DNA from 2 places in the Streptomyces sp. NPDC057682 genome. Region 2 is predicted to be linked to the other one. Evidence: riboswitches for the same ligand, from Rfam matches in the RefSeq annotation. Region 2 holds a riboswitch; the other holds the start of a gene.
The links. A riboswitch is a leader RNA that binds a small molecule or an ion and turns the genes downstream of it on or off. The one in region 2 is predicted to bind ZMP and ZTP.

Region 1 (10,369 bases), on a different contig from region 2:
AGCCCCCACGCGTAGCTGGCCTTGGTGTACGCCGTCTTGCGGCCGGGGTTACGGGTGCGCCAGGAGAGGTTCTCCTTGAACACCGGGCCCAGGATGAGGCCGATGAGCGGGACGCCCGCGAGGGCGGTGACCAGGTAGGCGAGGGCCAGACCCAGGGTGTAGAGCATGCCCGGGAGGTAGAAGTCCTTGGCGTTGCCGGTCATCTTGGCGAAGACCACACCGAAGGCGACGCCGAAGACACCGCTGAAGGCGTGCTTGACGGTGTCCTTGCGGATCAGCCGGACGGCCACGAGCACCAGCGACACGGCGACGGCCGCGATGGCCGAGTTCGTGAGGTTCTTGTCGATGGTGAAGATCGTGACGAAGAGGAGTCCGGGCAGGACCGTCTCCACCATGCCGCGCACGCCGCCGAAGGCCTCGAAGAGCGCGGCCTCGGTGACGGCCTTCGCATCGGCCTCCTGCTGGTCGGTGGTGCGGTCCGTGTCGGACGTCGGCTTGTCGAGAGACGTCACCGGCTACTCCTTGCCGAGCGGTCGGAGTTCGTATTTGGGGTTGAACAGCACCCGGCGCCCGTGGCTCATGGCGATGCGGCCGGAGGCGATGAGCTTGCGGCCCGGCTCTATGCCCACGATGGAGCGGCGGCCGAGCCAGACCACGTCGAGCGGCGCGGTGCCGTCGAAGAGCTCCGCCTCCAGGGCGGGGACTCCGGCGCGCGGTCGCAGGGTGACCGTCCGCAAGGTACCAGTGACCTTCACGATCTGGCGGTCGGTGCACTCGGAGATGCGGGTGCATCCCGACGCCTGCGCGTCCTCCTCCAGCTCCTCGCACTCCAGGTCCTCCTGGGAGCTGGAGAGGCGGTCGAGCATCCGCCGGAAGCGCCCGGACGGCCGTGGGGCCTTCGGGGACTTCTCGAATCGAGGAACAGCACTCATACCCGAAGGGTACCGGTCCCCCGGGGTCCCGGCGGGTGGCCACCGTCTCACTCGAACGGGTTATCTGCGTGGCCCCGCTCACGCCCCTTCCGGGGGCCTGCAGGGCTCACGCCTTGACGCTCACGGCCTGTCCTGGGAGTGCGGCAGGACTCACGCCTTCTCGAAGCGGTAGCCCATGCCCGGTTCGGTGACGAAGTGGCGGGGGTGCGAGGGGTCGGCCTCCAGCTTGCGCCTCAGCTGGGCCATGTAGACCCGCAGGTAGTTGGTCTCGGTGCCGTACGAGGGCCCCCAGACCTCCTGGAGCAGCTGCTTCTGGCTGACCAGGCGGCCGCTGTTGCGGACCAGGACCTCCAGCAGGTGCCATTCGGTCGGGGTGAGCCGTACGTCGCGGCCCGCGCGGTGGACCTTCTTGGCGGCGAGGTCGACGGTGAAGTCCTCGGTCTCCACGAGCACCACCTCGTCGCCGCCGTCCTGGCCGACGGGCTCGGCGCGCCGCACCGAGGCGCGCAGCCGGGCCAGCAGCTCGTCCATGCCGAACGGCTTGGTGACGTAGTCGTCGGCGCCCGCGTCCAGGGCCTCGACCTTCTCGTCGGAGGTGTGCCGGGCCGAGAGGACCAGGATCGGCACCCGGGTCCAGCCGCGCAGTCCCCGGATCACCTCGACGCCGTCCATGTCGGGCAGGCCCAGGTCCAGCACGACGACGTCGGGGTGGCGGGCGGCGGCCAGCTGGAGCGCGGTGGCCCCGTCCGGCGCCGCGTCCACCTCGTACTTGCGCGCCTTGAGGTTGATCACGAGGGCGCGCACGATCTGCGGCTCGTCGTCGACCACGAGCACCCGGGTCATCGGGGTCCTGCCTTTCTGCCGTGTGTACGCGGGGCGCGGGGCGTTCCGCGTTTCATGAGGTGACCCGCGCGGGCAGGTCGGGGCCGACCGGGGCGTGCCCGGGGGCCGCCTTGAGGGTCAGGACCATGGTGAGGCCGCCTCCGGGCGTGTCCTCCGCGTCGAGTGTGCCGCCCATGGACTCGGTGAAGCCGCGCGCGACGGCGAGGCCGAGGCCCACGCCGGCTCCGCGCGGGGCGTCCCCGTAGCGCTGGAAGGGTTCGAAGATGCGTTCCTTGGCCTCGTCGGGGACGCCGCGGCCGCGGTCGGCGACGCGGAGTTCGACCCGGTCGGCGAGGGCGCTGGCGGCCACGGTGACGCGGTCGCCCTCGGGGCTGTACTTGACGGCGTTCTCGACGACGTTCGCCACGGCCCGCTCCAGCAGTCCGGGGTCGACGGCCACCATGGGCAGCGTTTCGGGGATGTCCAGGTCGACGCTGTCCTCGGGGACACCGCCCAGGGCCATGGGCACCACCTCGTCGAGGTCGATCTCGCGGATCAGCGGGGTGACGGTGCCGGTCTGCAGGCGGGACATGTCGAGGAGGTTGCCGACGAGGTGGTCGAGACGGTCGGCGCCTGCCTCGATGCCTTCGAGGAGTTCCGCCTCGTCGTCGTCGGACCAGGCGACGTCGTCGGAGCGCAGGGAGCTGACGGCGGCCTTGATGGCGGCGAGCGGGGTGCGCAGATCGTGGCTGACGGCGGCCAGCAGGGCGGTCCTGATCCGGTTGCCCTCGGCGAGCCGGCGGGCCTCCTCCGCCTCGCCGACGAGGCGCTGGCGGTCCAGGACCACGGCGGCCTGGGCGGCGAAGGCGCCCAGCACCCGGCGGTCCTCGGCGGGCAGCACCCGGCCGGAGAGCGCGAGGGCCATGTGGTCGCCGACGGGCATGTCCGCGTCGGCGTCCTCGGGCCGGGTGACGGGCGCCGGGCCGACGCTCCCCGCGCAGGTCCACGGTTCGACGTCGCTGGTGCGCTCCAGCAGCGCGACCGACTCCATGCCGAAGGTCTCGCGGACCCGGTCCAGCAGCGCGGCCAGGGTGGTCTCGCCACGCAGCACGCTGCCGGCCAGGAAGGACAGGATCTCGGACTCTGCGCGCAGCCGGGCGGCCTGATGGGTACGGCGGGCCGCCAGGTCCACCACGGAGGCCACCGCGACCGCCACCGCGAAGAAGATCACGATGGCGACGAAGTTCTCGGGGTCCTGCACGGTCAGGGTGTGGGTGGGCGGGGTGAACCAGTAGTTCAGCAGCAGCGAGCCCACGGCGGCCGAGGCGAGGGCGGGCCGCAGCCCGCCGAGGAGGGCGGCGGCGACGGTCATGAAGAGGAAGAGCAGGACGTCGTTGGCGAGCCCCGGGCCGTTCTCCAGGCCCTTGAGGAGCAGCGCGAGCAGGGCCGGCCCCCCGACGCCCACGAACCAGCCCCAGATGATGCGGGCCCGGCCGAGCCGGGCGCCGCGGGCCATGGGCAGGCCCCGGCCCTTGGCGACCTCGTCGTGCGTGACGATGTGGACGTCCAGGTCGGTGCCGGACTCGCGGGCGACGGTGGCGCCGACGCCGGGTCCGTAGATGTACTGCCAGGTCTTGCGGCGGCTGGAGCCGAGGACGATCTGGGTGGCGTTGACGCCCCGGGCGAATTCGAGGAGCGCGGAGGGTATGTCGTCGCCGATGACGTGGTGGAAGGTGCCACCCAGGTCCTCGACGAGGGTGCGCTGGACGGTCAGCTCCTTGGGCGAGGCGGAGGTCAGTCCGTCGCTGCGGGCGACGTAGACGGCGAGGATCTCGCTGCCCGAGCCCTTGGCGGCCATCCGGGCGGCACGGCGGATGAGGGTGCGGCCCTCGGGGCCTCCGGTGAGCCCGACGACTATGCGCTCGCGGGCCTGCCAGGTGGTGCGGATGTTGTGCTCGCCCCGGTACTGCTGGAGGTATTCGTCGACCCGGTCGGCGACCCAGAGGAGGGCCAGCTCGCGCAGGGCGGTGAGGTTGCCGGGGCGGAAGTAGTTGGAGAGCGAGGCGTCGATCCGGTCGGGCTTGTAGATGTTGCCGTGGGCCATCCGGCGGCGCAGGGCCTGGGGCGACATGTCGACCAGTTCGAGCTGGTCGGCGCGGCGGACCACCTCGTCGGGGACGGTCTCGCGCTGGCGTACGCCGGTTATGGACTCGACGACGTCGCCGAGGGACTCCAGGTGCTGGATGTTGACGGTGGAGACCACGTCGATGCCGGCCTGGAGGAGTTCCTCGACGTCCTGCCAGCGCTTGGCGTTGCGGGAGCCGGGGACGTTGGTGTGGGCGAGTTCGTCGACGAGGGCGACGGCGGGGGCGCGTTCCAGTACGGCGTCGACGTCCATCTCCGTGAAGACGGCGGAGCGGTACTCGATCTCGCGGCGCCGGACCTCCTCCAGGCCGTGCAGCATCACTTCGGTGCGCGGCCGGTCGTGGTGCTCGACGAAGCCGATGACGCAGTCGGTGCCCCGCTCGACCCGGCGGTGCGCCTCGGAGAGCATCGCGTACGTCTTGCCGACGCCCGGTGCCGCACCGAGGTAGATCCGAAGTTTGCCGCGCCCCATGGCCCCATTGTCTTCCCGGTCCCGGTCACCACCAGCGGGACCGGTGGCCGCCGCGCGGCGGCCACTGTCGAAAATACCCCGTGGATATCCGGCATATCGGGCGCGGGGTGGGGCGGTGACCCGTCTTGACACAACTCTGATGCCACCGCCGCCACCGCCGTCGTCAGTGGTGGAAGAGGCGCAGACCGGTGCGGGCGAGGGCGATCCCGTGGGTGCGGCAGGCCTCGGCGACCTCGTCGGAGCGGATCGATCCGCCGGGTTCCGCGATGCAGGTCACACCGTGGCGCCGGGCGTGGTCGACGTTGTCGCGGAAGGGCAGCGAGCCGTCCGACACGAAGGCGACCCCGGTGAGCCGGGCGAGCCAGGCGGCGCGCTCCTGCGGGCCGAGTTCCGGCGGCTCGCCGCCGAGCGCCTCGCGGCAGCGGTCCCGCTCGTCGGCGGTGAGGTCGCCCTCGACGAGCCGGATCTGCCAGTTGATCCGGTCCTGCCGGCGGATTCCCTCGCGGAAGACGAGATCCCGGACGAGGGGGTGCCGGCGCAGCCACCAGGTGTCCGTCTTGGCCCCGGCCAGCCGGGTGCAGTCCACCCGGGACTGCTGTCCCGCGCCGATGCCCAGGGCCATGCCGTCCTTGAGGTAGCAGACCGCGTTGGACTGGGTACGGCGCAGCACCACGAGTCCGAGGAGCAGGTCCCGGCGGGACGCGTCGGGCATCTCCCCGGTGACGACGTCGGCGAGGAGGCCGGCGGAGACGGGGACGGGGTCGCGTTCCTGGGAGAGCCGCAGGCCGTAGACCTCGCGGGACTCGGCGGCGGGCGGGATGAAGTCCGCATCGGCCTCCAGCACCAGGAAGGACCCCTTCCGCTTCCGGCCGAGGGCGGCGGCCACGCCCGGCGCGTAACCGGGGGCGACGATGCCGTCGCAGACCACGCGGGCCAGCAGCTCGGCCAGTTCGGCGTCGACCTCGTGCGAGACGGCCGCGAAGTCCCCGTACGAGGACTTGGGGTCGCCGTCCCGGGCCCGCAGATAGGCGCTGGTGAGCGGACCGACGGTGGCCGGGTCGACGCCGTGCTGCCGGGCGACGGCCTCGTCGACAGGACCGGCCAGCGCGGCCCCGGCGGGCGAGACGTGCTTGAAGGAGGCCGCGGCCGGGGCGCCGAGCACCTCTGCGGCCTCGCGTACGAGCTGCCAGGCGTTGAGCGCGTCCAGCCAGTTGATGTAGGACGGGGTGCCGTACAGCACCCGGAGCGGGGCCCGGCCCGGGTGCACGGGGGCCGCCTCGGCGGCGGTCTGCTGGGGGTTCATTCCGTAACGCATGCGCACTGTCGCACTCCTGGTCGGACGGGCCGACGGAGCGCCCAGGCGGTCGGCGGCTCCTCCGTGGAGGGGTCGCTTCCCGGTGGTGATCCACCCTCGCCAGTCGCGACGGTGATGATCCTAAGGCGCGTCCGGGGTCTCCCGCCGGAGAGCGCCGGAAGCGGCGGCGGGAAGCCCCCGGGCCACCGACCAAAATGGACGGCCCGGAGGGCTCGGCGCCGGTCTCCCGGTTCAGTGCTCGATGATGTGCCCGTCTCAGTGCTCGATGATGTGCCCGTCGCTCAGCTCCAGCACCCGGTCGGCGAGGCCGAGCAGCTGGGCGTCGTGGGTGGCGACGAGGGCGGTGACGCCCTCGCTGCGCACCACGGCGCGCAGCAGCTCCATGACGGCCAGGCCGGTCTCCTGGTCGAGCTGGCCGGTCGGCTCGTCGGCGATCAGGAGGGCGGGCCGGTTGGCGAGCGCGCGGGCGATGGCGACGCGCTGCTGCTGACCGCCGGAGAGTTCGCCGGGGCGCTGGGCCGCGTGGTCGGCGAGGCCGACCAGGGAGAGCATGAGCGAGACGCGCTCCTCGCGCTCGCGCGGGTCGGCCTTGCGCAGCCGCAGCGGTACGCCGACGTTCTCGGCGGCGGTCAGGATCGGGATCAGGCCGAAGGACTGGAAGATGAAGCCGATCCGGTCGCGGCGCAGCTCCAGCAGCCCGTTCTCGCCGAGCGTGGAGAGGTCGGTGCCGTCGACGGTGATCCGGCCGCCGTCGGGGGTGTCCAGGCCGCCGACCAGGTTGAGCAGCGTCGTCTTGCCGGAGCCCGAGCGCCCCTTGAGGGCGACCAGCTCGCCGCGCGGGATGTCGAAGGAGACGCCGCGCAGCGCGTGCACGGCGCCCGCGCCGGAGCCGTAAGACCGGTGCAGGTCCTCGATCCGGACCATGGGGCCTTCGGCGACGGCGGTGCCGCCTCCCGCTCCGTTGTCCGGCGCGGCGCTTGTCTCGGTCATGTCGCTCCCCGTGGGTCCTCGGTCCGTCGGCCGCCAGTATGGGCACGCGGTGCGGGGACGGGCAATGCCCGGGGCGGGTCCGCGCGGGACCCGCCCCGGGACGTCCGGGCCGGTCAGGACGTCCGCGCGTCGTCCACGAGCTGCCGCAGCGCGATGTTGAGCCGCAGCACGTTGACGCGGGGCTCCCCGACGAAGCCGAGGATCCGGCCGTCGGTGTGCTGCTCGACGAGCTGTTGCACGCGCGCCGGGTCGAGGTGGTTGCGGAGGGCGACGCGCTGGACCTGGAGGCGGGCGTAGGCCGGGGAGATGTCGGGGTCGAGGCCGGAACCGGAGGAGGTGACGGCGTCGGCCGGGACGTCGGAGGGGTCGACCGGGTGGCCGGGGACGGAGTTGTCCTCGACGACGGCGGCCTTGGCGGCGGTGACCCAGTCGATCAGCTCCTTGTTGTCGCCGGAGCGGTTGGTGGCGCCGGAGAGGATCAGGGAGTACTGGGTGTTGACGCTGTTGGTGCCCAGCCCGTTGGAGGGCCGGGGCTGGAACCAGCGCAGATCGGGGGCCGCGGTGTCCTCGCCCTTCTTCAGGGGCAGGTCGTAGCGCTGCCCGATGAGTTCCGAGCCGACGGTCCGGCCGTCGGCGGTGATCTCGGAGCCGTTCGCCCGGCCCGGCATGAGGCCCTGGGCGACGCCCGTGACGACGAGCGGGTAGAGGACGCCGCAGACCAGGGTGAGGACGAGCAGGGCGCGCAGTGCGGCCCAGAGCTGCCGTGCGGAGTTGCCGAGTGAGGTGTTCATGGCGGTTCAGCCGATCCCGGGGACGAGGGAGAGGAGCAGGTCGATGATCTTGATGCCGATGAACGGGGCGATCAGGCCGCCGAGTCCGTAGACGCCGAGATTGCGGCGGAGCATCGCGTCGGCGCCGCTGGGCCGGTAGCGGACGCCCTTGAGGGCGAGCGGCACCAGTGCCACGATGATCAGCGCGTTGAAGATCACCGCAGAGAGGATCGCGGAGCGCGGCGAGGCCAGATCCATGATGTTGAGGGTCTCCAGGCCCGGGTAGACCGCGGCGAACATCGCGGGGATGATCGCGAAGTACTTCGCCACGTCGTTGGCGATGGAGAACGTGGTCAGCGCGCCCCGGGTGATCAGGAGCTGCTTGCCGATCTCCACGATCTCGATGAGCTTGGTGGGGTCGGAGTCCAGGTCCACCATGTTCCCGGCCTCCTTGGCGGCCGAGGTTCCGGTGTTCATGGCCACGCCGACATCGGCCTGGGCGAGCGCCGGGGCGTCGTTGGTGCCGTCCCCGGTCATCGCGACGAGTCCGCCGCCGGACTGCTCCCGTTTGATGAGGGCCATCTTGTCCTCGGGCGTGGCCTCGGCGAGGAAGTCGTCGACTCCGGCCTCCTCGGCGATGGCCTTCGCCGTCAGCGGGTTGTCGCCGGTGATCATGACCGTACGAATGCCCATGCGGCGCAGTTCGGCGAAGCGTTCCCGCATGCCGTCCTTGACGACGTCCTTGAGGTGGACGACGCCCAGGACCCGGGCCCCGCGCCCGTCCTCGGCGGCGACCAGCAGCGGGGTGCCGCCGGCGCGGGCGATGCGGTCGGCGAGTTCCTCGGCGTCCGGGGAGACCGCGCCGCCCCGCTCCCGCACCCAGGCCACGACCGATCCGGCCGCTCCCTTGCGGACGCGGCGTCCGTCGAGGTCCACGCCCGACATCCGGGTCTGGGCGGTGAATTCCACCCACTGGGCGCCGGACAGTTCGTCCCGGGTCCGCTCGCGCAGCCCGTACCGCTCCTTGGCGAGCACCACCACGGACCGGCCCTCGGGCGTCTCGTCGGCGAGCGACGAGAGCTGGGCGGCGTCCGCGAGTTCGTCCTCCGTGACCCCGCCCACCGGCAGGAACTCGGCGGCCTGCCGGTTCCCCAGGGTGATGGTGCCGGTCTTGTCGAGCAGCAGCGTCGACACGTCGCCGGCGGCCTCGACGGCGCGCCCGGACATGGCGAGCACATTGCGCTGCACCAGACGGTCCATGCCGGCGATGCCGATCGCCGAGAGCAGCGCCCCGATGGTGGTCGGGATCAGGCAGACCAGCAGCGCGGCCAGCACGATCATGGACTGCTCGCTGCCGGCGTAGACCGCGAAGGGCTGGAGGGTGACGACGGCCAGCAGGAAGACGACGGTGAGGGAGGCCAGCAGGATGTTCAGGGCGATCTCGTTGGGCGTCTTCTGCCGGGCGGCGCCCTCGACCAGGGCGATCATGCGGTCGATGAACGTCTCGCCGGGTTTGGTGGTGATCCGGACGACGATCCGGTCGGAGAGCACCTTCGTCCCGCCGGTGACGGCGCTGCGGTCGCCGCCCGACTCGCGGATGACCGGGGCCGACTCGCCGGTGATGGCGGACTCGTCGACGCTGGCCACGCCTTCGACGACGTCGCCGTCGCCGGGGATGACGTCACCGGTCTCGCAGACGACCAGGTCGCCGACGCGCAGATCGGTCCCGGCGACCGCCTCCTCACCGCCGGCGGTGACGCGGCGGGCGACCGTGTCGGTCCTGGCCCGGCGCAGGGTGTCCGCCTGGGCCTTGCCGCGGCCCTCGGCGACCGCCTCGGCCAGATTGGCGAAGACCGTGGTCAGCCAGAGCCAGGCGGTGATCGCCCAGCCGAACCAGTCGGTCGGGTCCAGTACGGCGAGCACGGTGGTGAGCACCGAGCCGACCAGCACCACGAACATCACCGGTGACGTCACCATCACCCGGGGGTCCAGCTTGCGTATCGCGTCGGGCAGGGCCGCTACCAGCATCCGGGGGTCGAACGCCCCGGCGCCGACGCGCCCTTCGGGACCGGGCCCGGCCGCCGTGTCGCGGTGCGGTGCGCGGACCGGAGTGGTTGCGGACATGGTGTGTTCCTGCTTCGTACGGAGGGTCATGACGCCAGCCCCTCGGCCAGCGGCCCCAGGGCGAGGGCGGGGAAGTAGGTCAGTCCGGCGACGATCACGACGGTGGCGCCGAGCACCCCGCTGAACAGCGGGCGGTGGGTGCCGAGCGTGCCGACCGTCGCCGGTACGGGCCGCTGCTCGGCCAGCGAACCGGCCAGGGCCAGGACGAACACCATGGGCAGGAAGCGGCCCAGGAGCATCGCGAGGCCGATCGTGGTGTTGAACCACTGGGTGTCGGCGTTGAGACCGGCGAAGGCGGAGCCGTTGTTGTTGGCGCCGGAGGTGTAGGCGTACAGGATCTCGGAGAAGCCGTGCGCCCCGGTGTTGGTCATGGAGTGCGGCGGGGTGGGCAGGGCCATCGCTGCGGCGGCGAAGCCGAGCACCAGGGCCGGGGTGATCAGGATGTAGCAGGCGGCGAGCTTGATCTGCCGGGTGCCGATCTTCTTGCCCAGGTACTCGGGGGTGCGGCCGACCATCAGTCCGGCGATGAACACCGCGATGACCGCCATGATCAGCATCCCGTAGAGACCGGAGCCGGTGCCTCCGGGGGCGATCTCGCCGAGTTGCATCCCGAGCATGGTGATGCCGCCGCCGAGGCCGGTGAACGAGGAGTGGAAGGAGTTCACCGCACCCGTCGAGGTCAGCGTCGTGGCCACGGCGAAAAGGGACGACCCCCCGACGCCGAACCGGTTCTCCTTGCCCTCCATGGCCCCGCCGGCGATCTCGAAGGCGGGCCCGTGGTGGGAGAACTCGGTCCACA
Region 2 (10,369 bases):
CCCGGCTGGACCGGGCCCATGGACCCGCCGCCCGACCACGGAGAGGACTCCTACCGGGGCCACGGGCTCCTGCTGAACCGCAAGACCGTGGTGACCGGCGGCGATTCGGGCATCGGCCGTGCCGTCGCCCTCTCCTTCGCCCGCGAGGGCGCGGACGTCCTTGTCACCCACCTCGACGCCGAGCGGGACGAGGCGCGCGTGACCGCGCGCCTGGTCGAGGAAGCCGGCCGGCAGGCCCTGACCGAGACATGCGACATCCGCGACGACAAGCAGTGCCGCGCACTGGTCGGCCGCGCCGTCGGGGAGTTCGGCCGCGTCGACGTGCTGGTGAACAACGCCGCGTACCAGAGGGCACAGCCCGACGGCGTCTCCGCCATCTCCACGGAACAGTTCGACCGGGTCGTGCGGACCAACCTGTACGGGATGTTCTGGCTCTGCAAGACGGCCCTGCCGCACATCCCGGCCGGCGGCTCGATCATCAACACGACGTCCGTCCTCGCCTCCGAGCAGGCGAGTTACGTCCCCGGCGAGATCGTGAACGCGACCGGGGGCACGCCGCTTCCCTGAACCGGGGCACAGGGAAGATCCCGGTCCCCCGGGCGCCGGGATCAGCCCCGTGTCAGGCTCACGCATTCGGCCACCATGGAGCCCAGACCGCCGGTGTGCGCGAACACCTCGCGCTGGGTGCGCGCCCCCGTTCCCCGCTCGCATACGGCGGAGAGCGCCTTCTCGGCGGCCCGGCGGTCGGCGGAATCCTCCAGGGCATCGGCGGTGTGGGCGAGCAGGGCGTCCAGGACGGCACGGGCGGGCTCCGGCCGCATGGTGGCGGGATGGAGCAGATCCCCGCCCAGTCCGCAACGGCCCGCCTGCCAGGCCGCCATGCGCAGCAGGCTCACCCCGGTGGCGTCCGGCGGATCGCCCGCGCGCCACGCGCGCGCCGCGGTCTCGACCAGGCCGCGCACCAGCGTGGCCAGGAGCACGGTGTCGTCGGGGTCCAGACAGACGTCCGCGACCCTGACCTCGACCGTCGGATACCGGTGCGAGAGCCGCGCGTCGAAGTACAGCATCCCCGGGTCGCGCAGCACCTCCGTCTCCATGAGCGCCCGCACCTGGTCGTGGTAGCCTCGCGCCGACCCGAACACCTCGACGGGCCCGGCGGACGGCCAACGCCCCCACACCCTGCTGCGATAGCTGTCGTACGCGGTGTCGCGGCCCTGCCAGAACGGCGAGTTCGCGCTCAGCGCGAGCAGCACCGGCAGCCACACGCGCACGCGGTCCAGGACGCCGACGCCTTCCTCGTCCGACTCCACCGAGACGTGCACATGGCACCCGCAGGTCAGTTGCTCCTGGGTGGTCTCACCGAACCGGTCGGCCAGCCAGGTGTGCCGTTCCCCGTCGCCGAGCGAGGGCTGGACGAGCACCGGCGAGGTCGCGAGCGCGACGACGGCGGCACCGGCGGCCGCCGCGCTTTGGGCGGCCTCGGCGCGCGTGCGGCGGATCTCCTCCGCGAGATCCCGCATCCGCGTGTGCGGAGTCGTGGCGAACTCCAGCTGCTCGTGCTGCAGTTCCTCCTCGAAGGCCGAAGGCCCCGCCGATCTGCGCTCCGCGACGGCCAGAACCGCCGTCGACCGTGCCCGGGGCTCCCCGGTGCGCGGATCGACCAGCAGCAGCTCCTCCTCCACACCGACCGTCCGTACCATGGTGTTCCTTCCGGCGGCAGTCCGGGCAGGACGGCGCTCAGGGGGTCCGGGCCGCGTTCGTTCTCACGGGGTGTCCACCGTGAGGGCGGTGTCCACCGCACGCAGGAAGTCGTCCAGGTCCCCGGGGGTGCGCGAGGTGATCAGACGCCAACCGTTCTCGTCGTCCGTGACGACCGCGGCATCGGTCCATTCGCCGCCCGCGTTGCGGATGTCCGTCTTCAACGACGGGTAGGACGTCAGCTTCTTGTCCGCCACGACGTCCGCCTCCACCAGGGCCCACGGCCCGTGGCAGATCGCGGCGACCGGCCGGCCCGACGAGGTAAAGGAGCGGACGATGCGCACGGTGTCCGACTGCTGGCGCAACGCGTCGGCGTTCAGGGTGCCGCCCGGAATCAGCAGCAGATCGTAGCCCTCCGGGTCCGCCTCGCTCAGCGTGAGCGTCGGCCGGGCCGTTCTGCCGGGTTTCTCGTCGCCCACCAGGGTCCGGATCTCGTCCTTGGACACCGCGGCGAGCGTCACCTCCGCGCCCCAGCCCTCCAGATGCCGCTGGGGGACGAGCAGCTCGTCCTGCTCGACACCGTAGTTGGTGACGATCACCAGTACTTTCCGTTTGCTCACGTCGTCGGTGCTCATACGGGCGCCCTTCGATGGAGGCTTTCCGGCCGCTCCGGCCGACACCGGGGCGAGCCCTTGTCCCTCCCCTCCACTCTCTGCCGCACGGGCGAACCGGGCAACCGCCCGGGACTGCGCCGTGCCATGGCGGGGAGGCCGTCGGCCGGCACGGAACGGGACCCTGCGGACCGCGATCCGGCCCCGCGACACGACGGTTTGCCCTAGGGTGACGAGCGGGCCGTGACTGGCGCTGAGGTGGAGTACCACCGGGGAGCGGTCCGACGAGATGTCGTTGCCGTGCGCCTGGGCGAGTGGTTGACCACGCCTGGAGGGCGCAGATGTCTTCGATTCGTACGGCCCGGCTCATGGACGGCACCGCTCCCGCCCGACGCATGCTCGGGGAGACGGCGGCAGCGGCGGCGGAGATCACCCGGCGTACGGGCACCGCGCCGTGTCTGGCGACGGTGCTGGTGGGGGAGGACCCCGCGTCGGTCACCTATGTGCGCATGAAGCGGGCGCGGTGCCAGAAGGCCGGAATCCGCTCCCGGCACATCGCTCTGCCGGCCGCGACCACGACCGCCGAACTGATCGGCACCCTGGCGGGGCTGTCCGCCGATCCGGACGTCCACGGCATCCTGCTCCAGCATCCGTGCGGGCCGCACATCGACGAGCGGGCCGCGTTCGAGGCGATCGATGCGGCGAAGGACGTCGACGGGGTCACGATGCGTTCCTTCGCCGCGATGGGCTTCGGGCTGCCGGGATTCGTCTCCTGCACCCCCGGCGGGATCATGCGGCTCCTGGAGGAGTACGACGTGGACCCGGCCGGGAAGCACGCCGTGGTGGTGGGCCGGAGCGCGATTCTCGGACGGCCGGCCGGGATGCTCCTTCTTGCGAGGGACGCGACGGTGACGTACTGCCATGCGCGGACGGCGGACCTGTCGGCGCACGTGCGGGAGGCGGACATCGTGGTCGCGGCGGTGGGGCGGCCCCGGCTGATCCGGGGCGAGGACGTCAAGCCCGGGGCGGTGGTGATCGACGCCGGGTACAACGCGGGCAACGTGGGGGACGTGGACTTCGACACCGCGCGCGAGCGGGCGGGGCTGATCACCCCGGTGCCCGGCGGCGTCGGACCGATGACGATCGCCGTCCTCCTCGCGCAGACCGTGCAGGCCGCGGCGCACCAGCTCGGTGTCCGGGAGCGGTGACGCACCCGCCCGGGTCCTCCTCATGAGCCGGGGCGTCAACCCTGGTCGCCGGCACAGACCCTGACGGTGCGCAGCTTCGGGTCGGCCGGGTCGGGAAGGTTCATGCCGGCCGCGAGACCGGTCACCAGATAGCGGAGCACGGGTTCGGTGAGCCGCTCCCCGGGCAGGACGACGGGAATGCCCGGGGGATAGGGGGTGATCATCTCCGCGGCGATCCGCCCGGCGGCCCGCTCCACCGGGACGTCCTCGGTGGGGGTGAAGTAGGCGTCGCGCGGCAGCCACTCCTGCTCCATGCGCAGTTCGGCCGGGGCGGGAACGGACACCTCCGGGCCGCGCGGCAGCGCGGGCGCCCGGTGGGCGAGGTCCCGCAGCCCCGCGAGCAGACGGTCGGCCGTCTCCGCGTCGTCGGCGTGGGTGAGTTGGGCGGTGATACGCCGGTGGTCCATGAGATGCATGTCGATGTGGTGGTGCTCGCGGAGCCAGTCCGCCGCGCGGTACCCGGAGATCCCGAGGTCCCGGATGTCGATGACGACCGGCAGCGGATCGAACTCGCAGCCGGCGTCCGGCCCGCAGAAGTCGGCACGGTCGTTGACGTGCATGCCGTCGACGGCCTCGATCTCCTCGCGTACGGCGGCGGCCAGCGCGAGGGCGCGCGACATCAGGGTGTGCCCCTCCAGGACCATCTGGCGCCGCCAGCCGTCGATGCCCGCGTAGAGCAGCACGGACGGGCTGGTCGTCCCCAGCAGGTCCGCGCGGGAGGCCAGCGTGTCGTGATCGATCAGATCGCCCCGCAGATGGAACACCGAACCCTGCTCCAGTCCGCTGCCCATCTTGTGGACGCTCGTGACGCAGACGTCCGCGCCGGCGTCCATCGCCCAGGTCGGCAAGGCCGGATGGAACGGCAGATGCGCTCCCCACGCCTCGTCGACGACGAGCGGGCGCGAGCGGCGGTGGCACACCTCGGCGACGGCACGCAGATCCGCCGCCACCCCGTAGGGCGTCGGGCTGGTGATCAGCGCGCCCCGCGCGTCCGGATGCGCGGCGAACGCGCGGTCGTAGGCGTCGGCGGTCGGCGGGTGCGCGAGATGCCGGTCCTCGTCCCACCGCGGTTCGACCCATACGGGGCGGATGCCGGACAGGATGAGCCCCGAGATCACGGACTTGTGCGCGTCCCGCCCCACCAGGAGCTCCTGGCCGTGCGCGGCTACGCTGAGCATGGCCGCCTTGACCGAGAGCGAACTCCCGCACGTGGAGAAGAAGGTGTGGTCGGCGTTGACCGCGTCGGCCATCAGCTCCTCCGCCCGCCGCAGCACTCGGGATCCGGTCCGCCGGTCGTCGAGCCCGCCACTGGCCAGCAGGTCCCCGAAGAACACCGCGTCCCCGAGCAGCGCACGGACCTCCGGCGCGGCGCCCCGGGCCTGTTTGTGGCCCGGGGGCGTGAACGCCAGCTCCCCACGGCGCCGGTAGGCGGCCAGCGCGTCGAGGACGGGTGCTGCGTCGTGCTTGTTCGGCATGCCTGCCGCCTTCCCGTGGTCGGCCTGTCACCGGGCGCCCGGCGGTGCCGGGGACGGGCGTCGCCGCCGGAACGCCGCCCGTCGTCTCCTCGACGGTCCCACGCCTGCCCCGTTCATGCCGACCGCATACGGCCCCACCTGCGGAAACGTCCACGAGAGCGGGTGCGTGCGCCTCACCGCGCAGCGACCGAAGCGGCACGCGGGGATCCGGGGTGGCCGCTCCGGCGCCGGGACCACCCCTGGCGCACGCCGCCTACGCGGAGCCGGCCCCGGAGGTGCTGCGGCAGAGGCAGAACGGGTGCCCGGCCGGGTCCGCGTAGACGCGGAAACCGCGCTCCCCGCCCCGGTCGTCCACGTCGAGCGGCGTGGCCCCGAGGGCCAGCACCTCGCGCTGGGCCGCTTCCATGTCCGTGACCGTGAGGTCGAGGTGCTCCTGCTGGGAGTCCCGATCGGCCCGGGGCCATTCGGGGGGCCGGTGCCCCGGCGCCCGCTGGAAGGCCAGACGCGCGCCGCCGGGTACCCGCAGGTCGTACCAGCGGTCGTTCTCGCGCGTCACCTCGCCGCCCAGTACGCCCTGGTAGAACCCGGCGAGTGCTTCGGGATCGGGGCAGTCCAGGGCGACCAGGCAGTACGTCGCGACAGGCATGGCGTTCCTCGCTTTCGGCGGTGCGGGTGTCCCTTCACGGGTTCCGCGTCCGGCACGGTGGAAACACGTTCCCGGATTCCTTTCACCCGGACGTTTCGCACACCCACGATCGGACAACCTTCTCATATGCCTCAATTCGGATACACGATGATGACCGAACAGGCGGGACCGCGGGCCCTGGTCGACGACGTGGTGGCGGCCGAACGGGCCGGCTTCGACTTCTCCGTCACCTCCGACCACTTCTTCCCCTGGCTGGCCTCCCAGGGGCACGCCCCGTACGCGTGGAGCGTGCTCGGCGCGGCAGCCGTCGCCACGTCCCGCATCCCGCTGATGACGTACGTGACCTGTCCGACGACCCGCTACCACCCGGCCGTCGTGGCCCAGAAGGCCGCGACCCTGCAACTGCTGTCCGAGGGACGGTTCCGGCTCGGCCTGGGCTCCGGCGAGAACCTCAACGAGCACGTCGTGGGCGCGGGTTGGCCCGACGCCCGGGTGCGCCTGGACAGACTCGAAGAAGCCGTCGGGATCATCAAGGCGCTCCTCGCGGGCGGTTACGTCTCGCACCGCGGCACCCACTTCGCCGTCGACAACGCCAAGCTGTGGGACCTGCCGGACGTCCCCGTGCCCGTCGGCGTGGCCGTCTCGGGCGAACGCTCCTGCGAGATCGCCGGCCGGCTCGCGGACCTCGTCATCGCCACCGAGCCCAAGGAGGACCTGCTCACCGGCTTCGAACGGCACGGCGGCGGCGGAAAGCCCCGCGTGGGCCAGCTCCCCGTCTGCTACGACCCAGACCGCGACGCGGCCGTCGAGCGCGCCCACGACCAGTTCCGCTGGTCCGTTGGCGGCTGGAAGGTCAACTCCGAACTACCGGGCCCCTCCGCCTTCGAGCAGGCCACCCAGTACGTCACCCCGGACGACGTCGCCGGATCCGTGCCGTGCGGCGACGACGTCGGCGAGTTCACCGAGGCGGTACGGGCCTTCACCGACGCGGGATTCACCGAGGTCGCCCTCGTCCAGATCGGCGGGGACCACCAGCGGCCCTTCATCGACTGGGCGCGGGAGAAGCTGCTGCCCGCGCTGCGAGCGCTCTGAGCCGGGGCGGTCCGGTCCGTCGTCCCGGGCCGCACGGCTCAGTCCTTGCGCCCCGTCGCCGCGACCGTCACACCCAGCCCGATCATGGCGAGCCCGCCGGCCCCGCCGACCAGGGAGAGCCGCCGCGGCGAGCGCGCGAACCAGTCGCGGGCCGTGGAGGCGGCCAGGCCCCACACCATGTCGGAGAGAAGGGCGAGCACGGCGAAGACGAGGCCCAGCACCAGCATCTGCGCGGCGGCGTGGCCCTGGCCGCGGTCGACGAACTGCGGCAGCACGGCGGCGAAGAACACGATGGTCTTGGGGTTGGAGACGCCCACCGCGAACCCTTCCCAGAAGGTGCGCCGGCCGCCCCGTGAGGCACCGGCGCCGGCTCCGGTGACCGCGGCGTGCAGTGAGCCGCGGTCGCGCCAGGCCTTGACGCCGAGGAAGACCAGATAGGCGGCGCCGGCCAGTTTGAGTGCCGTGAAGACGAGGACCGAGCGCTCCACCACGGCCCCGACCCCGAGCGCCACCGCGACGATCAGCACATAGCAGCCGGCGGTGTTGCCCACGACCGTGGTCAACGCGGCACGGCGTCCCTGGGCCAGCGCCCGCCCGATCACGAAGAGCACGCTGGGCCCGGGGATCGCGATCAGCAGGAACGACAACGCGGCGAACGCGAGAAGGCGGTCGGCAGACACCATGGGGCCCATGCAAGCACAGGGCGCACCCGCCGTTCCACGGGATTCCCGCCCGGCCCGTGCCCGGTCACGCCGCCGTCGCGTCCTCCTCCCGGCCGGCCGTCGGGGCCGGGTGCTGCACGTGGGCGTTGACGCGCTTGCCGAGGAGAATGAAGAACAGGACGAGCCCGACCGTCAGCACGATGTGCCCGAGGCCGGCGGTCAGCGGGACCGCCTCCGGTATGTGGTCCTCGTCGCGGCCGAGCACCGTCAGGATGCCGTGGACGCCCATCATCGCGGTCGAGAGCGCCAGCCCGGCGTTGTAGAGCCAGAAGAACGCGGTGAACAGGCGCGTCCCGGAGAGCTGGAAGACCTTGTCGAGGCCGAGGACGATCAGGAAGACGAGCATGCCGAGGGCGAGCAGATGGGTGTGCATCAGCGCCAGTTGGGTCTCGCCGTGGAAGTCCTCGGCCTTCGTGAACTCCCGGTAGAAGAGTCCCGAGACCACGCCCATGATCATGTAGACATGTGCCGCGTAGTACGACATGCGCACGGTGCGCCCCCCAGTCGGTCCGGTGTGATTGCGCCCATTCAAGCGGCGTCGCGCCGCTCCTTGCGCGGCTTTTATGGAACCGGCGTTCGAGAGTGTGCCGAGCGGATGCCGTTCAACGGAGGAGCCGGGCGATTCCGGCCTCGGCCTTGCCCCTCGCGTGGAACGTGACCAGCTTCTGCTCGGGGGCGTCGGCCAGTTGGAGGACCACGTGCTCCAGCTCGATCACGCCCAGCTCCGGATGGCGCAGCCGCTTGGTGCCCGAACCCAGGGGAACGACCCGGTGTTCGGACCACCAGGCGCGCGCCTCCGGGCTGCCGGCGAGCAGTTCGTCCAGGAGGGCGGCGAAGGCGGGATCGCCGGGATGACGGGCCCACGCCGAACGGAAACGGCCGAGGAGCGCGGACGCCTCGGCCGGCCAGTCGGCCATCACCCGGCGGGCGTCCGGATCGGTGAACATCCACCGCAGGAGATTGCGGTCCCTGGGCGGCCGGGCGGACCAGTCGGTCCACAGCGCGCTGGCGGCCCGGTTGGCCGCCAGCACGTCCCAGCAGCGGCCCGTCACGTACGCCGGATCCGGGTCGAGCCGGTCCACGAGCGCGACGACCGCCGGTGCCAGGGTCTCGGCGACGGCCGGCCCGGCGTCCCGAGGAGTGCCGTGGACCAGCGCGTGGAGGTGGCCGCGCTCCGTGGCGTCCAGGCGCAGCGCCGCCGCCAGCGCGTCCAGCACCTGCCCGGACGGCCGCAGTTCGCGGCCCTGCTCCAGATATGTGTAGTACGTGGGGGAGATGGCCGCGAGCTGGGCGACCTCCTCACGGCGCAGCCCACGCGTCCGGCGGCGGACCCCTGCGGGCAGACCGACGTCGGCCGGCTGGAGGCGTTCGCGGCGGGAGCGCAGCAGATCTCCCAACTCCCGTGAACGGGACGTGGATCGAGGCATCGTGGTACTCCGGTTACTGGGAAGAGCGCACTGTGGTCGCCGGTCCGCGCCGAGATTACGTTGACGCCATGAACGTCGGGAACACGGGCACCGGCACGACCGGGCCGTCCACCATCCGCACCGAGCACATCTCCCTCGCCGTCGACGACGGCCCGCCCATGGGCGCCTACCTCGCCCGGCCGGAAGGGCCCGGCCCCCACCCGGGCGTGGTGGTGGGCATGGAACTCTTCGGTGTCGACGCCCCCGTCCGCGCCGTCTGCGACCACCTCGCGGCACTCGGACACGTGGCGCTCGCCCCCGACTTCCACCACCGCACGGCCCCCGGCTGCGAGCTGCCCCGCGACGCCGCGGGCCGCGAACGCGGCTTCGCCCTGCTGGAGCGCATGACGCGGACCACCGTGATCAGCGACGTACGCACCGCCGTCGACCACCTCCGTGCGACGGGCAGTCCGCACGTCGGCATGGTCGGACTGAGCCTCGGCGGTCATATCGCCTACCTCGCGGCCACCGCCCTCGACCTGTCCGCCGTCGCCGTCTTCTACGGCGGCTGGCTGCCGACGACCGACATCTCCCTGAGCCGCCCCGAACCCACCCTGTCCCTCACCCCCTCCCTCTCGGGCCGGGTGCTCTTTCTCGTCGGCGAGCACGACCACGTCGTCCCGCCCGCCCACCGCAGGGCCGTCGCGGAGGCGCTCCGCGCCGCCGGCGTGTCCCACGAGATGGTCGTCTACCCGGGCGTCGGGCACGGCTTCCTCCAGACCGATCCCGCCGCGGCCGCCGACGCCTGGCGCCGCGTGTGCACGGCGATGAGCCTCCAGCAGCACTGAACGCCCCCGCGCAGGCGGGTTCCCGGCGGTGCCGACGACCGGCAGCCTGCCGGTCGCCGAAGCTGCCGGACCCCGGCATGGCCGGGAACCGGCCTGCTCGGCGACCATGGGCACGTCTTCGGACGGGACGCCCTCGCGTGGCGGACCGCGTGGCTCGGGAGGGAAGAGGCGTCATGGCCTGGGTGGTGGGAATCGGTGCGGTGCTGGGGCTGCTGGTCATCGCCCTGGGGATCGTCACGCTGCGGACCGGCTGGGTCGTGCCTCCGGCGCGCCGTCACGTGAGGCGGCACCGGCTGCACGCGCTCGGAGCCCTGTGCACCGGGGGGTCCGTCGTCCTCCAGAGCCTGTTCTTCTTCGGCGTCGTGCCCGGATTCTCGTGGGAGGAGCGGTTCGTCACCGGCAACGCCCTGCTGCTCGGAGGGCTCCTGCTGATCGCCCTCGGCCAACTGCTCCCCGCACGCGGGAACACGGGGGCCGCCCGCACCCCGGCCGCGTGAGGGAACGGGGCGCGGGCGGCCCCCGTCACGGCGCGCCGTCCCCCGCGACGAGCAGCCGGTAGCCGTAGTCGACGGACTCCCGGGTCAGCAGGTCCGCGTGGCGCCGGTGCCAGGCACCCGAGGCGAG

Region 1: linked by a shared signal. The riboswitch ahead of ACFVDM_RS28465 (phosphoribosylaminoimidazolecarboxamide formyltransferase) and the one ahead of ACFVDM_RS10360 (bifunctional 5,10-methylenetetrahydrofolate dehydrogenase/5,10-methenyltetrahydrofolate cyclohydrolase) in region 2 are both predicted to bind ZMP and ZTP.

Annotation. Positions count from the first base shown of each region.
Region 1 covers NZ_JBHVIN010000017.1:63,122-73,490, forward strand. Annotated here, with positions in the region: gene ACFVDM_RS28445 (DUF3159 domain-containing protein) at 1-512, opposite strand, end outside; gene ACFVDM_RS28450 (OB-fold nucleic acid binding domain-containing protein) at 516-932, opposite strand; gene ACFVDM_RS28455 (response regulator) at 1,083-1,775, opposite strand; gene ACFVDM_RS28460 (ATP-binding protein) at 1,828-4,371, opposite strand; gene ACFVDM_RS28465 (phosphoribosylaminoimidazolecarboxamide formyltransferase) at 4,535-5,686, opposite strand; ZMP/ZTP riboswitch at 5,719-5,803, opposite strand; gene ACFVDM_RS28470 (ABC transporter ATP-binding protein) at 5,942-6,676, opposite strand; gene ACFVDM_RS28475 (potassium-transporting ATPase subunit C) at 6,790-7,467, opposite strand; gene kdpB (potassium-transporting ATPase subunit KdpB) at 7,474-9,570, opposite strand; gene kdpA (potassium-transporting ATPase subunit KdpA) at 9,597-10,369, opposite strand, start outside.
Region 2 covers NZ_JBHVIN010000005.1:104,376-114,744, forward strand. Annotated here, with positions in the region: partial or broken gene ACFVDM_RS10345 (SDR family NAD(P)-dependent oxidoreductase) at 1-552, shown strand, start outside; gene ACFVDM_RS10350 (glutamate--cysteine ligase) at 609-1,700, opposite strand; gene ACFVDM_RS10355 (DJ-1/PfpI/YhbO family deglycase/protease) at 1,764-2,333, opposite strand; ZMP/ZTP riboswitch at 2,543-2,628, shown strand; gene ACFVDM_RS10360 (bifunctional 5,10-methylenetetrahydrofolate dehydrogenase/5,10-methenyltetrahydrofolate cyclohydrolase) at 2,651-3,517, shown strand; gene ACFVDM_RS10365 (aminotransferase class I/II-fold pyridoxal phosphate-dependent enzyme) at 3,553-5,031, opposite strand; gene ACFVDM_RS10370 (VOC family protein) at 5,285-5,677, opposite strand; gene ACFVDM_RS10375 (LLM class F420-dependent oxidoreductase) at 5,804-6,769, shown strand; gene ACFVDM_RS10380 (LysE family translocator) at 6,808-7,452, opposite strand; gene ACFVDM_RS10385 (DUF2871 domain-containing protein) at 7,517-7,975, opposite strand; gene ACFVDM_RS10390 (helix-turn-helix domain-containing protein) at 8,094-8,918, opposite strand; gene ACFVDM_RS10395 (dienelactone hydrolase family protein) at 8,987-9,745, shown strand; gene ACFVDM_RS10400 (hypothetical protein) at 9,919-10,242, shown strand; gene ACFVDM_RS10405 (class I SAM-dependent methyltransferase) at 10,268-10,369, opposite strand, start outside.